One region of the Oceanobacillus sp. GQ8 genome, then DNA from elsewhere that is predicted to be linked to it. Evidence: riboswitches for the same ligand, from Rfam matches in the RefSeq annotation. Region 1 holds a riboswitch; each other region holds the start of a gene.

The links. Region 1 has a riboswitch for thiamine pyrophosphate ahead of thiT (energy-coupled thiamine transporter ThiT). Riboswitches for the same ligand answer to the same signal wherever they lie in the genome.
Region 2: it holds a riboswitch for thiamine pyrophosphate, as region 1 does, so the genes downstream of both, thiW (energy coupling factor transporter S component ThiW) here and thiT (energy-coupled thiamine transporter ThiT) in region 1, are expected to answer to the same signal.
Region 3: it holds a riboswitch for thiamine pyrophosphate, as region 1 does, so the genes downstream of both, AC6CHS_RS16160 (ABC transporter substrate-binding protein) here and thiT (energy-coupled thiamine transporter ThiT) in region 1, are expected to answer to the same signal.

Annotation. Positions count from the first base shown of each region.
Region 1 is NZ_JCAXEV010000001.1:898,389-903,094, reverse strand. Features, by position in the region: gene AC6CHS_RS04755 (M3 family oligoendopeptidase) at 1-1,103, shown strand, start outside; TPP riboswitch at 1,160-1,260, shown strand; gene thiT (energy-coupled thiamine transporter ThiT) at 1,359-1,931, shown strand; gene AC6CHS_RS04745 (YflT domain-containing protein) at 2,073-2,423, opposite strand; gene AC6CHS_RS04740 (hypothetical protein) at 2,536-3,957, shown strand; gene AC6CHS_RS04735 (Glu/Leu/Phe/Val family dehydrogenase) at 4,146-4,706, shown strand, end outside.
Region 2 is NZ_JCAXEV010000006.1:161,587-166,292, reverse strand. Features, by position in the region: gene thiE (thiamine phosphate synthase) at 104-718, opposite strand; gene thiM (hydroxyethylthiazole kinase) at 718-1,494, opposite strand; gene thiD (bifunctional hydroxymethylpyrimidine kinase/phosphomethylpyrimidine kinase) at 1,643-2,443, opposite strand; gene tenA (thiaminase II) at 2,443-3,129, opposite strand; gene thiW (energy coupling factor transporter S component ThiW) at 3,215-3,709, opposite strand; TPP riboswitch at 3,806-3,919, opposite strand; gene AC6CHS_RS17940 (zinc-dependent alcohol dehydrogenase) at 3,995-4,706, opposite strand, start outside.
Region 3 is NZ_JCAXEV010000005.1:182,440-187,145, forward strand. Features, by position in the region: gene AC6CHS_RS16150 (YerC/YecD family TrpR-related protein) at 1-193, shown strand, start outside; gene nagZ (beta-N-acetylhexosaminidase) at 305-1,645, shown strand; TPP riboswitch at 1,735-1,844, shown strand; gene AC6CHS_RS16160 (ABC transporter substrate-binding protein) at 1,956-2,951, shown strand; gene AC6CHS_RS16165 (thiamine-binding protein) at 2,971-3,261, shown strand; gene AC6CHS_RS16170 (ABC transporter permease) at 3,306-4,073, shown strand; gene AC6CHS_RS16175 (ABC transporter ATP-binding protein) at 4,070-4,706, shown strand, end outside.

The DNA of each region.
Region 1 (4,706 bases):
GTCAGACATTAAACCATTTAGCTGGGTTCCGACTGCAAACTTATAAGCATCGTAATTGGAAGAGTGTTCTTAAGGAGCCACTTACAATTAACCGAATGAAGCAGGAAACACTTGACGCAATGTGGACAGCTATTTCAAATAATAAAAAGCACTTTATTAAATATTTAGAGAAAAAAACAGATCTTCTTGGGCTAGAAAAAATGAGCATGTATGATATTGGAGCACCGTTAACCAATACTGTGAAAAAGTCGAGTTATACTGAGGCCAGTAACTTTATTGTAGACCATTTCGGTAAATTCAGTCCCAAAATGGCCGACTTTGCTCAGATGGCCTTTGACAAACGGTGGATTGAGGCAGAGGACCGTGCTGGAAAGCGACCAGGTGGGTTTTGTACAAGCTTCCCTGATAGTGAACAAACAAGAATCTTTATGACCTTTTCTGGAACGTCTTCAAATATTGCTACTTTGGCCCATGAACTTGGCCATGCTTATCACCAGCATGTTATGAATGATGTGAATGGGTTAAATCAACGTTATGCTATGAATGTTGCGGAGACAGCTTCCACATTCGCTGAAATGATTGTAGCAGATGCTTCGGTTAAAAATGCGCAAAATAAAGAGGAGAAAATCGGACTGCTTGAAGATAAAATTCAACGCAGTGTAGCATTCTTCATGAATATACATGCGCGTTTTATTTTTGAAAACCGTTTTTATGAAGAAAGAAAAGAAGGGCTTGTGTCGGTTAACCGCCTGAATGAGATCATGGTAGAGGCCCAGAAGGAGGCTTATCAAGATGCACTGGATGAATATGATCCTAATTTCTGGTCTTCTAAACTACATTTCCATATTACTGGTGTTCCATTCTATAACTTCCCGTACACCTTTGGATATTTATTCAGCCTTGGAATCTATGCGGCCGCCAAAGAACAAGGGGGAAAATTTGAGGATGCATACATTTCGTTGCTACGTGACACTGGTAGAATGAATGTAGAGGATCTTGCCATGAAGCATATGAATGTCGACTTAACGAAACCTGAGTTCTGGGAAGCAGCTATTCAATTATGTGTGAAGGATGTTGAGGAATTTATCGAGCTTACACAATAGTTGTAAGCCTACAGAATGTGGGTTACAATGAAATTAATAAAAAAAGCATAGTTTGAAAAGCCTACAGGGGGAGCCAATGGCTGAGAGTGAACAGTGATGTTCTTACCCTTTGAACCTGTTAGTTAGTACTAACGTAGGGATGGTGGCTTTTTTGATGGAATAAAAGCAATGTGAGCGGATTCCCATCAGGAAGTCTTCCCCTTGGCATTGCTTTTTTTGTTTGTTTAAAATTCGCTTTAAAAAGGGGAGAGAGAAATGAATAGAAAACGCACATTATTTTTAGTTGAGGTAGCCATATTTGCTGCCTTTGCACTTTTGTTGGATATTATTCCATTTTTATCATTTAAGATATGGGCCCAGGGAGGATCAATATCCTTTGCTATGATTCCTATTTTTATTGTGGCTTTTCGTTGGGGAGTTAAGGGAGGCTTATTGGCAGGTTTTCTTTGGGGCATGTTACAAATTGCCGTAGGAACTGCTTATGTATTATACCCACTTCAAGGATTTTTTGATTATGCTGTAGCATTTACTGTATTAGGTTTTGCAGGTGTGTTTTCTAAAAAAATTCAACAGGCTCTTCAAAAAGGTCAAACCAAGAAGTATTTGGGATATATAGTGGCAGGAGTGTTTTTAGGATCAATCCTACGCTTTGGTGCACATTATATTGCAGGAGTTACATTTTTTGAGTCAGCAATAGAAGGGCAACCAGTATGGTTGTATTCCCTATTATATAATGGCTCTTACATGCTGCCTGCTTTCCTGCTTAGTGCTGTACTTGTCTTTTTCTTATTTCACAAACAGCCAAGGACATTAATGAATACAAATTAAAAAAGTTTTTCCGCTCACATGTGGGTGTCTCTCTTTTAAAGGGAGACCACCTTCTTTACTACATACAAAACGAGCATGCCAACAATAATCCGGTTGGCATGCTCGTTTATTTTAGGCTTAAGACGCAACTTTGTAATATGACTACATTAAGTAGCTAGCTGCATTTTCATTATTTGTTACAATTAGTAATACTTTTCCTTCGTCCATATCCTCTTCATAATTTTCAGCTTCTGCTTGAGAGAAACCTACTTCCTGAAGTTTCGAGCGCAACTCGTCACCTTTACTATTAAATAAGTTTCCGACTGCGTTCCCAAAATCCATTTCCTTTATGCCGATTGTGTTGGCATCTACACTTCCAGCAATTCGTTTCGTGCGATCATCATCGTGGGACAATACATAAACATCATCTTTGTTAATCCCTTTGTCTTTTAAAATACTCACATCTGTTTTTAATACTTCGTCATTTGTATATTCTTTGATAAATGGTTTCATCTTTTTCTACCTCCTAATAATGTTCTATGGTTTTTATATTCCCGGTAACCAAAGAACTAAACATTCCCTTAATGCATAGGCTATACAACCATTATTGAGAGGAAGATGTATGATGGAACTTACCATTTCTCATTGGATATATGGACTGTTTACTTTGTTGATTATAGGAACAATGATTTTCCGAAAAGGGGTTGTGTTACCAACATTACTCGGAACGTTCATTGTAGCGTGGGTGTACAATGGGAACCTTGTAGCAGGCTTTAAAGCCATTTTTAATGCGAACCTAATTGCTGCACAGGAACTGTTTAGTATTTTCCTAATCATCACATTCATGCTTGCGCTTTTACATTCATTACGTGATTTAGGTGCAGATAAGCGAATGATCCAACCCATCCAAAAAATGATGATTAATGGGCATATTTCCTTCTTTGTCCTAGCGGTCATTACGTATATCATTTCATTATTTTTCTGGCCAACTCCTGCGGTTCCATTAATTTGTGCGTTGCTAGTTCCAGCGGCTATTAGAGCAGGTTTGCCGGTTATGATGGCAGCAGTTGCCATTGCGCTTGCTGGTCAAGGAATGGCATTATCGTCGGATTATATTGTACAGGTAGCACCAAGCTTATCAGCTACAGCGGCCGGGATTGAGACAGCTATAGTGGCTGATCGTGCCCTTGTATTGTCTGTGATTGCTGGTATCATCGCCTTAGCGTTAGCTTACTTGCTATACCGGAAAACAATACGCCATGAAAATGATCCATTAATTGAATTAGAATTGGAGCAAATGCAATCCGTAAAAGAGACGACGAATAAGTCGCATACAAAAAATTTAACCGAGTGGAGTAAAATATTTGCAGTGGTTGTACCACTAACACTGTTAGGTGTTGTTATTTATATGGTATATGAAAAGCTGCTATCTGGAAGAATGAGTGGGCTTGAAGGGGGAGATGGAGCTGCCTTTGTCGGTGGAGTAGCAGTCATTCTTTTACTACTCTCAACTGTAGCCTTTGGTAAACAGCATTCCCTTGATTATATAACAACACATATAACGGACGGTTTTGTGTTTGCCTTTAAGGCAATGGGCCCAGTTATACCAATTGCTGGTTTCTTTTTTCTAGGAAGTTCGGACTTCTCAGGAAGCATTTTAGGAATGGAGGAAAGTCAACCAGCGTTTTTGTTTGACCTTGTCCAAACTAGCCAGACTTTTCTACCCGAAAATGCCCTTCTTGCTGCGCTAAGTATCTTAATCATTGGGATTATTACAGGTTTGGATGGTTCGGGATTCTCTGGTCTCCCTCTTACAGGTGCCTTAGCTGCATCGTTGGAAAACGGTTCAATTGATGCTGCTACCTTAGCAGCTATTGGGCAAATGGGGTCTATTTGGACGGGGGGAGGAACAATTGTAGCCTGGTCTTCGATTATTGCAATAGCAGGTTTTTGTGGTATTTCCGTAATGGAACTCGTTCGCAAAAATTTTATTCCAGTTATAATTGGTCTTCTAGCAGCAACACTTTTCGCTATTTTTCTTTGGTGATAAACCGTTTTCATGGTTCTTTGTGGCATGATTTGTTAGAATCGTAAAAAAGTGGGCTTATATCAGTCGCAAATTACTTAAGTAAAGGGGCGCAACCAAAAGGCAGCACGGTCATCGGTTTCTGGCATGCCCCCTGCAGGTGGCTGATCTATACCTCATTTGGCAAATCTTAGTCAGGAGGAACTAAAATGGTAAGCAATACTTCTACTATCATCGAACAATCTCTAGATGCATTACTTGATGATCAATCATTTTTACCAGAAATTTCTGGAAAAACAAGAAAAAAAGCTTTTACTTCTCTCACCTCTATCTTGTCCACCCCTAATCATATTCATAAATCATTCCTTAGAATCGCGTTAGAGGATGGCAAAGTGACTCGGATACCGGCATTTCGTGTCCAACATAATAATATTATAGGACCATATAAAGGAGGTATTCGTTTTCATGAATCTGTTGAGGAAGAAGAAGTAAGTAACCTTGCTGCCTTAATGACGCTAAAAAACGCCTTGCATGAAGTTCCCTTTGGAGGAGGGAAAGGCGGAGTGGTAATTGATCCAAGAAAATTTAAGGTGAAAGAACTAAATCAAATCTGTAGAAAATATGTACAATATTTCAGTCAGATCATTGGTCCGGAAAAGGATATACCTGCGCCTGACGTCGGATCAGGAGAACGGGAAATGGACTGGATGATGGGAGAATACAAGAGCATCCATCCTGGTATGAAGTATAGAGGTAGTTTTACTGGTAAA
Region 2 (4,706 bases), on a different contig from region 1:
TGATTTTACACTTGACTAATCGTAGGAAAAGGGCTGGGACGTTATGTCCCACCCCCTTTCTAGTTGTCTAGGAAATCTAAAAGGATGCTTGCACTTTGAGTAATTATAACTGATTTACGGCTTTTTGTATGTCTGATGCCTTGGTGATGGCAGATATGATAGCAACACCATCTGCTCCAGCTTCCATAACATCGCTAGCTGAAGTGGTGGTAATGCCTCCAATCCCAACGAGCGGTATATGTGGTAGCTGTTTTCGAACTTGAGATATCCATTTCGTACCAACAGGTGTTTTTGCATCCCTTTTTGTCCCAGTTGGAAAAACAGGTCCAGCTCCGAGGTAATCAATAACAGATAAAGGACTCTGGTTAAGCTCTGTTACGGTGGATATGGATAAGCCGATCATTTTATCAGGAAATCGAGCGCGCACCTCTTCTGCGTTGACGTCGTCTTGGCCGACATGGATTCCATCTGCATCTAAGACCTCTGCAAGCTCTAAATCATCGTTAACAATAAAAGGGATGGAGTGCTGGTAACAAATCTTTCTTAGCTGCCTTCCTAGCATTACCTTTTTTAACCCCATTAGAGAGCCAGGGCCTTTTTCGCGAAATTGAAAGGCCGTAATCCCTGCTTGAGCTGCCTCTGTTAAGATATCTACTGGGTTTCTCTCGCAATCTTGACTGCCCATTATGAAATATTTGCGAAGTAGTTGTGCCTCCATTAAATCTTCCTTTCTAGCAATTGCGCGGGGTCCAAGGTTAATGCATCAATAAACATAGGTAAGAAGCTACCAGGACCCGCCACATTATGCTGTTGTGCTGCAAATTCAGCGGCATGCCCATAAAAGGAAACGGCGGTTAGCAGACTATCTTTCGCAGCATAACCGGTAGATAAACAAGCTGTAATTATCGAACCAAGCAAGCAACCTGCTCCAGTTATTTTTCCTAGTAAAGGGTGACCAGAATCATTTGTGTATAGATTGCCATCTGTATAGATGAAATCTGTTTTTCCAGTGATAATGGCTGAAGTTTGAAAGGTTTCTGCTACACTTTGGACAACTTCCTTTGCATCACCATCTCCCACAGAATCCACTCCTCTCGCTTCCCAGGGGGTACTTACAAGATGAGCCAGTTCTCCTGCATTGCCTTTAATAGCAGTGAATTGGATTTCATCTGTAAGTTGCTTCACCGCATCCTTACGAAAATCAGTTGCAGCCACACCAACTGGGTCGAGTACAACAGGTATTCCTTTTCTATTTGCAGAAATTCCCGCTTTTATCATGGCTGGCAGTTCCTCAGGCGTCAATGTTCCAATATTAATTAATACTCCATCAGCTGCTGAGGCCATGTCGGCGACTTCTTTCTCCGCTTTCGCCATCACGGGAGCTCCGCCGAATGCCAGTAGTCCATTTGCTGTGAAATTCATCACGACTTGGTTTGTTAAATGATGGATAAGTGGATTGTTTCTCCTTACGTCTTTGACTAGTTCAGCGTTCATTGCTTATCTTTTCCTCCTTTATCCCGGTGCAACCGTCCGTAAGAATCCCACTTCAAACCGTGATATTTAAGAGGGAGTAAACGGACGCTAACACCCCGATTCGTTCAACTAACAATCAGTGGGGAAGATAGAACCCCCCCACTGAGTTTCACTTTATCCTTGTCGCCCAATGGTTGGTAGGACCATTTCCAGTCCCAATTGGAAAGGAATAGCGTATTGCTTCCGTAACAAAATTCTTCGCATGCAAAACAGCTTCATAAAGCGATAAACCTTTACTTAAGTTAGCGGTTATTGCCGCAGAATAGGTGCACCCTGTGCCATGTGTATTCTTTGTGTTAATGCGTTCCTCAGAAAACGTATATATGCGATGGCCATCAAAAAGGAAATCTACTGCTTTTCCCTGAAGATGTCCGCCCTTAATAAGTGCTGCACCAGCTCCCAGTTCATCCACTATATAAGCAGCAGCTTCCTTCATATCTTCTGTTGACTCTATTTGTCTTCCCGTAATAAACTCCGTTTCTGGAAGGTTGGGGGTAACAATAGTTGTCAGTGGAAGCAGCTCCTTTTTTAGAAAATGGCGTGCTTCTTCAACAATGAGAGGATCGCCACTTGTTGCTACCATTACAGGGTCCATGACATAAGCAACTTCCTTCTTGGTTTTAGTTATATACCTCGCAATAACTTCCATCATGGGCTCATTTGCAATCATTCCCGTTTTGAGGGCATGCACCGGCATATCAGAAAGCACAGATTCGAGTTGTTGCTCAATAAATTCAACTGGAAGGTGATGTACATCCTGCACACCTGTTGTGTTTTGGGCTACGACTGATGTCACAACAGACATCCCGTAGGTTTGTAATTCCTGAAAGGTTTTTAAATCAGCTTGTATGCCAGCACCCCCGCTTGGATCTGTGCCGGCTATGGTTAGCGCACAAGGTATGTGTTTCATTAGCGATTCCCCTTTTCAGCTGATGGCCATTCTTCACAAGTGTAAGCCATCTCCCAAAATTTCAACTCCAACTGGCAACTTTTCCGGAAGGCTTCTTTCATTTTTCCCTGTTCTTCAAGTGAACTTTGGTTAGCGAATCGATCTAGACGAGTGCGTAACTCATTCGTTGTGTGCTCGATTTCTTCTCCAGTATAAAAGGTTATCCAATCGTAAAAGGGATGACTTTCATCAGGTTGATATTGTTCTACTAATTTCTTGCCAATTTCTAGATATGTCCATGGGCAGGGAAGTAAAGCCCCGATAATCTCACCAGACGAACCCATTTGAGCATGGTACATCATATGTTTAATATAATGGTCGGCAGTAGGCGGAAGTGAATGCCCTTGTAATGCTTCATATTCTACGCCAATATGCTCACAGAAATTTCGATGTGGATGAATTTCATCGTGAAGTACAAATTTAATCTGATCGAAGAAATAAGCGATATCTTCCCGATCTTGTGACTTTGAGAGGGCAATTCCATAAATTTGCATAAACGCGTTCAAGTATTCATAATCCGCTTTAATATAATGGGCGAGCGCTTCCTTTGAGATCTCACCTTTTCCAACTCCTTGGACAAATGGATGCGCGAAAATCATCTGAAAAAGATCATCGTTTTCTTTTCTTAACTGTTCTGTGAATTTCATAGTTAATGCCTCCTTATAATATAGATAACCATTTACTGGGCGTTAAACCTTTTCTCAAATTACTTAGATTTTAGAGGTGAAAAGACTAAATGCCTTGTATTCTAGTAATTGAACGCTGATTTAAACGGGAAACGATAAATAGACCAATGAAGGCACCTGTAACACTGCTGACGAGAAAGGATGGCATGAAGAAAAATGCTCCGACAGGATTTCCTAGCAGAATAGTTGAGATAGGTACGGCGCACAAAGAACCGAGAATTCCTGTTCCAGTCATTTCTCCAACGGTTGCCCAGCGCTTTTTACCAAGCTTTTGATACAGAATTCCTGCAAGAAGAGCACCTATCATTCCTCCTGGAAATGCTAGCAATGTTCCAAGACCAAGTAAGTTCCGCACTAATCCGATCATAAAAGCAATCCCAACTGCTGGCCCAGGACCTAGTAAAACTGCTGCAATGACGTTAACTGCATGCTGTACTGGGTAGGCTTTGGCAATGCCAGCAGGAAACCAAAGTAGTTGGGAGCCAACTGTTCCAATGGCAACAAACACTGCCATGGTGGTAATCATATGTGTCTTTTTCACGATAACCTCCTTTCTTTAGACTAACCTGATGGCAATAATAAAAAGCCAGGTCACAAGGGGACCTGGCTTCGGTAATTTGAAATAGGATAGACGTAACTTGTACGTCCACTACTTCCCTCCGCTGGTATTAACCAGATCAGGTTCATAAGAGTCGGTAGCTCATGTGCTAACCTCTCAGCCCGCCATAATCGGGCCCCCCTAGTAGTCTTCTTCGTATGAAATTATTGATCAGCAACAATGCCGATACTTATAGACTAACAAACTATTTAGCATTTGTCATGGGTATTATGGTTTGAAAATCACTTTAATACTTCCATCTTCCTTCTTGTCAAACATGTCATATGCTTTATCCGCCTCATCTAAGGACATTCTGTGTGTAATAAGGTCAGTAGGATCAACTTTTTTCTGCTCCACCATATCATAAAGCTTTGGCATCATATGGATGATCGGAGCCTGTCCCATCGTCAGGGCGACGTTTCGGGTAAAGAAATCACCTAATGGGAAACTATTGGCATCTGATCCATATACACCCGTCAATTGGACAGTACCAAACTTTCGTACAGCTTTTGATGCTGTTATGATCGGACTGATTGTTCCAAATTGGTTATCCATTTCCGAACCAAATTCTGTTTTTGGTGGCACAGTTCCGTCCATTCCGACGCAATCAATCACTACATCTGCTCCACCTTTTGTTTCTTCGTGAAGCAGTTCACCAATTTTTTCATGCTCCTTAAAGTTAAATGTTTCTACATTATTGGTTTGAGCAGCATGGTCAAGTCGGTAATCCATCTGGTCAACGGATATAACGCGTTTTGCTCCTTTTAGCCATGCAAACTTTTGAGCCATCAACCCAACTGGGCCTGAACCTAGAATGATAACAGTATCGCCTTCTTTTACCCCGCCATTTTCCACACTCCAATATGCAGTTGGAATGACGTCGGATAATAATAACACCTGTTCATCACTCAATTCGCTCGACTCTGGCACTTTAAAAGAG
Region 3 (4,706 bases), on a different contig from region 1:
TATGTCGGAGATCCATGCCATCTCCCAACGGCTACAAGTGGCAAGAATGCTAACTGAAGGCCGTACCTACACGGTGATTGAACAGGAAACGAATGCTTCAACTGCAACCATATCGCGTGTGCGTAGATGCATTAATTATGGTAGCGAAGGATATAAGATGGTCTTAGACCGACTTACCGATGAAGAGAAGTGACAAACAAAGAGATGCTGGGTCATAGCCCAACATCTCTTTGCTTATACTTAAGAAGATGAGATATAGCTAACACATAAGATTACATCAGACCGCTAAACATGGGAGGATATCATGGAAAAGTACAACAATAATTGGAAAGCGATAGGGTTCTGTTTAGCTCTGACTTTTATCATCACGTTGGTGGGGTGTTCCCAGAATACCGAAAACGGTGTGGATCATGAAAACCAATCAGAGCAAGGCAATAAGGGTGATGGTAAGGAAGACGAAGACAAAAGCAGTGCCCAAGATAATGCTACAGAAGAAGACGAAAAGGACTCCGAAGAATCCTCATTAGATGCAATGAAAGAAGCAGTCCAAGATAAGATCTCTTCTATGACAATTGAAGAAAAAGTGGGCCAGATGCTTATGTTTGGGTTTGAAGGTACCCAAGTGAATGATCAAACGAAGAATTTCATACAAGAAAATCATATCGGCGGAGTCATTTTGTTTGGAAGGAACATTACCGACTCAAAACAATTATTAAATTTAAACAGGGAACTAAAGGAATTGAACGCTGATTCTCAAGATATCCCTCTTTTTATTTCTGTAGATGAAGAAGGTGGGGTTGTATCAAGAATGCCTCCCAAAATAGTAAATTTACCAGACAGTAAAGAGATTGGTGATCTTAATAATACGGAGCTTGCATACCAAGTTGGGGAAGCGATTGGAGAAAGGGTAAACGCATTCGGGTTTAATGTAACAATGGCCCCTGTTATGGATATTAATAGTAACCCAGAGAACCCTATTATCGGAAAGAGATCTTTTGGAGATAACAAGGAGATTGTTTCGGATATGGGCGTTGAAGAGATGAAGGGTATCCAATCAAAAGGCATCATTCCCGTCATCAAACATTTTCCTGGCCACGGGGATACAGATGTGGATTCCCACTTGGGGTTACCTGTAGTGCATAATAGTTTGGAAAGCATCCGAGAAATGGAATTGGTACCATTCCAAAAAGCGATTGATTACCAGGCTGATATGACGATGGTTGCACATATACTGTTACCTGAGATAGATAGTGAATATCCCTCTTCCTTATCTAAAAATGTGGTGACCACTATTTTAAGAGGTGAATTGGGATTTGACGGAGTAACCATAACCGATGATATGACAATGGGGGCTATTCTAGAAAATTATGACATAGGTGATGCTACCGTAAAAGCGGTTCAAGCGGGAAATGATATTGTTTTAGTATGCCATGGTGATGAAAATAAATTGAAAGCTGTTCATAGTTTAACCAAGGCTGTGGAAAGTGGAGCTATTAAGGAAGAAAGAATCGATGAGAGTGTGGAGAGAATTTTACACCTAAAAGAAACATACAACCTTTCCACTACTTCTCCAAGCAATATAGAGCTGGATAAAATCAATCAGTCATCCGAAGAAATAATTCATAAGCTTGAAGAAAATGAATAGTATTCTAAGGAAAATTCATCTAGACCTAACTTGTATTTTGTAGCAATCTATGGCAGAGTAATAGTGTAATGTTGTTAATTGAATAGTACGTTTCGATGTAGGGGGACCAGTGTTGCTGGTTGAGATCATATCCGTAAGATATAGACCCTTGGAACCTGATCTGGCTTAAACCAGCGTAGGGAACATATAGAAGTGAATGTGACGATATATGCGCCTGGGTGAGCCCTGAGCGCATTTTTTTGTGCATGAAAACAATATGTTCCTCCAAACAACAGCATTATGTGTCTTAACAAAAAAGGAGGAAGGAAGAATGAAAAAGCTTTTACTTAGTATGGTTGTCTTGTTCACCTTGATCATTGCAGGCTGTAATCAAGAGGCAACAGGAAATGATCAAGAGGACAGCAGTTTAAAGAAAGTGACAATGGTGCTCGATTGGACACCGAATACGAACCACACAGGATTATATGTTGCCCAAGCAGAAGGGTATTTTGAAGAAGAAGGTTTGGATGTAGAGATCACCTTGCCAGGTGAATCAGGGGCAGACCAGGTGGTGGCATCCGGAAAAGCGGAATTTGGGATAGGGGCACAAGAAGCTGTGACCGAAGCACGTATCCAGGACATCCCAATTGTTTCACTTGCTGCAATTATTCAGCATAATACATCGGGCTTTGCTTCCCCTGTGGATAAAGAAATTACGTCACCTGCTGATTACGCCGGAAAAACATATGGCGGCTGGGGTGCACCTGTCGAGAAGGCAGTTATTGATTCATTGATGAAGCAGGAAGATGCCAGCGCAGAGGATGTCAATATTATAAACATGGGAAATACCGACTTTTTCACGGCTGTCGAAAGAGATGTTGATTTTGCCTGGATCTATTATGGATGGACTGGAGTGGAAGCAGAGCTACGCGATGTTGATTTGAATATGCAATATTTAACCGATTATAGTGACAAACTAGATTACTATACGCCAGTCATCACCACGAATGAAAGTCTGATAGAATCCGATCCAGAAACGATCCAAGCATTTATGAAGGCAGTGGCGAAAGGATATGAGTATGCAATCGAGAACCCTGATAAAGCAGCTGATATTTTAATAGAGGCAGTGCCTGACATAGACCCAGAATTGGTAAAAGCAAGTCAGGAATGGATCTCCCCGAAATATCAAGAGGATGCTTCCCAGTGGGGAGTGCAGGACGAGAAGGTTTGGCAGAATTACGGAGATTGGATGTATGAGAATGGACTATTGGAAAAAGAACTAGATGCGAGCAGTGCCTATACAAATGAATTTTTACCAGAAAAATAGAATTGGAGTGTGAGGAATAATGGCAAATGCGTTAGTAAGTATACAAATTATCCCAAAAACTAAAAACGGCGAAGATAGTATTCCATATGTTGATGCGGCTATTGATGTAATAGAACAGTCAGGAGTAAAGTATCAGGTTAATCCGCTAGAGACCACAATGGAAGGGGAACTGACAGCGTTATTTTCCATCATTGAAAAAATGAATGAAAAAATGGCCAGCCTTGGGTGTCCGAGCATTATTTCTCAAGTGAAGGTTTATTACAAGCCAGATGGAGCATCGATGGACGTGTTAACGGAAAAATACCGTTAAGAATGGAGGTGGAGGGTACTGCTTCTGGCAGTACCCTGATGATTATGAAAAAAATTGTGGAACAAGGATGGCGTCCTGTGTTGGTCGTTATCCTTTTACTTATTTTGTGGGAAGCTAGCAGTCGTTTGTTTGCCATTCCAGCTTGGTTACTGCCATCACCATTGACCATAATGGAAGAAGGGTTAAGCAGCTGGTCTAATTATGCACATCATCTTGTCTCAACCACAAAGCTATCAATACTAGGGTTTGTAATTGGTACAAGTATAGGATTACTTATTGCTGTCTTATTACATTTGATGCCTCGTATACGGCAGGCGTTTTATCCATTGCTTATTCTATCTCAGAATATCCCGATCATTGTGTTGGCACCATTGTTAATTATATGGTTTGGATTTGGAGTCTTACCGAAATTATTTATCATTACCCTTGTTTGTTTCTTCCCGGTTGCGGTAGCGGCCTTGGATGGATTCCGTCAAACAAATGCCGAGATGAAGCATTATATGTACATGGCAGGCGCATCAAAACGGCAGGTTTTTTCGAAGCTAGAATTGCCACATGCGTTGCCGTCTGTATTTTCTGGTTTGAAAATATCTGCTACTTACAGTGTGATGGGAGCAGTCATTTCGGAATGGCTAGGTGCCAACAAGGGCATCGGAGTATATATGACATTGGCACAGTCCTCTTTTAGAACAGACCGGGTATTTGTAGCGATATTTTTCATCATGCTGTTATGTTTACTATTTTTTAGTTTCATTATTGCACTGGAAAAGTTTTGTATTAAAGGACGACCAGAACAGGAGGCGAAATCATGAGTGAACTTAAGGTAAGCGAGGTATCCAAGTCATTTGGGGAGAAAAAAGTTCTTCAGTCTGTTTCCTTTTCTGTAAAAGAAGGTGAATTTGTATCCTTGCTCGGGCCTTCTGGGAGTGGGAAAAGTACACTGTTTCATTTAATTGGCGGTTTATATACACCGGATGAGGGCGAATTTTATTTAGGTGGAGAAAACATTAACGGAAAGCGTGGGGAAATCAGCTATACACCACAAAGCCCTTCTTTGTTTCCATGGCGTACAGTCCTCGATAATGTCGTTCTCGGTGAAGAGTTACATGCAAAGCCTAATAAAGAGAGGGCAAGCGCCATGCTAGAGAGGGCAGGTCTTGCAGATTATATAAATGCCTACCCCCATCAGTTGTCCGGTGGTATGCGACAGCGCGCTGCTTTTGTTAGATCATTGCTAAGTCCGCAGCCTTTCATTTGTCTGGACGAACCATTTTCTGCCTTAGATGAATTTACAAGACTCGACATGCAAAAATGGCTGCTGTCCATTTGGGAAGAAAACCGTAAATCTGTTTTATTTGTTACACACAATATAGAGGAAGCTATTTACTTATCTGATCGAGTATTAGTGCTATCCAGCAACCCCGCCACATTGAAGCGGGAGTTCA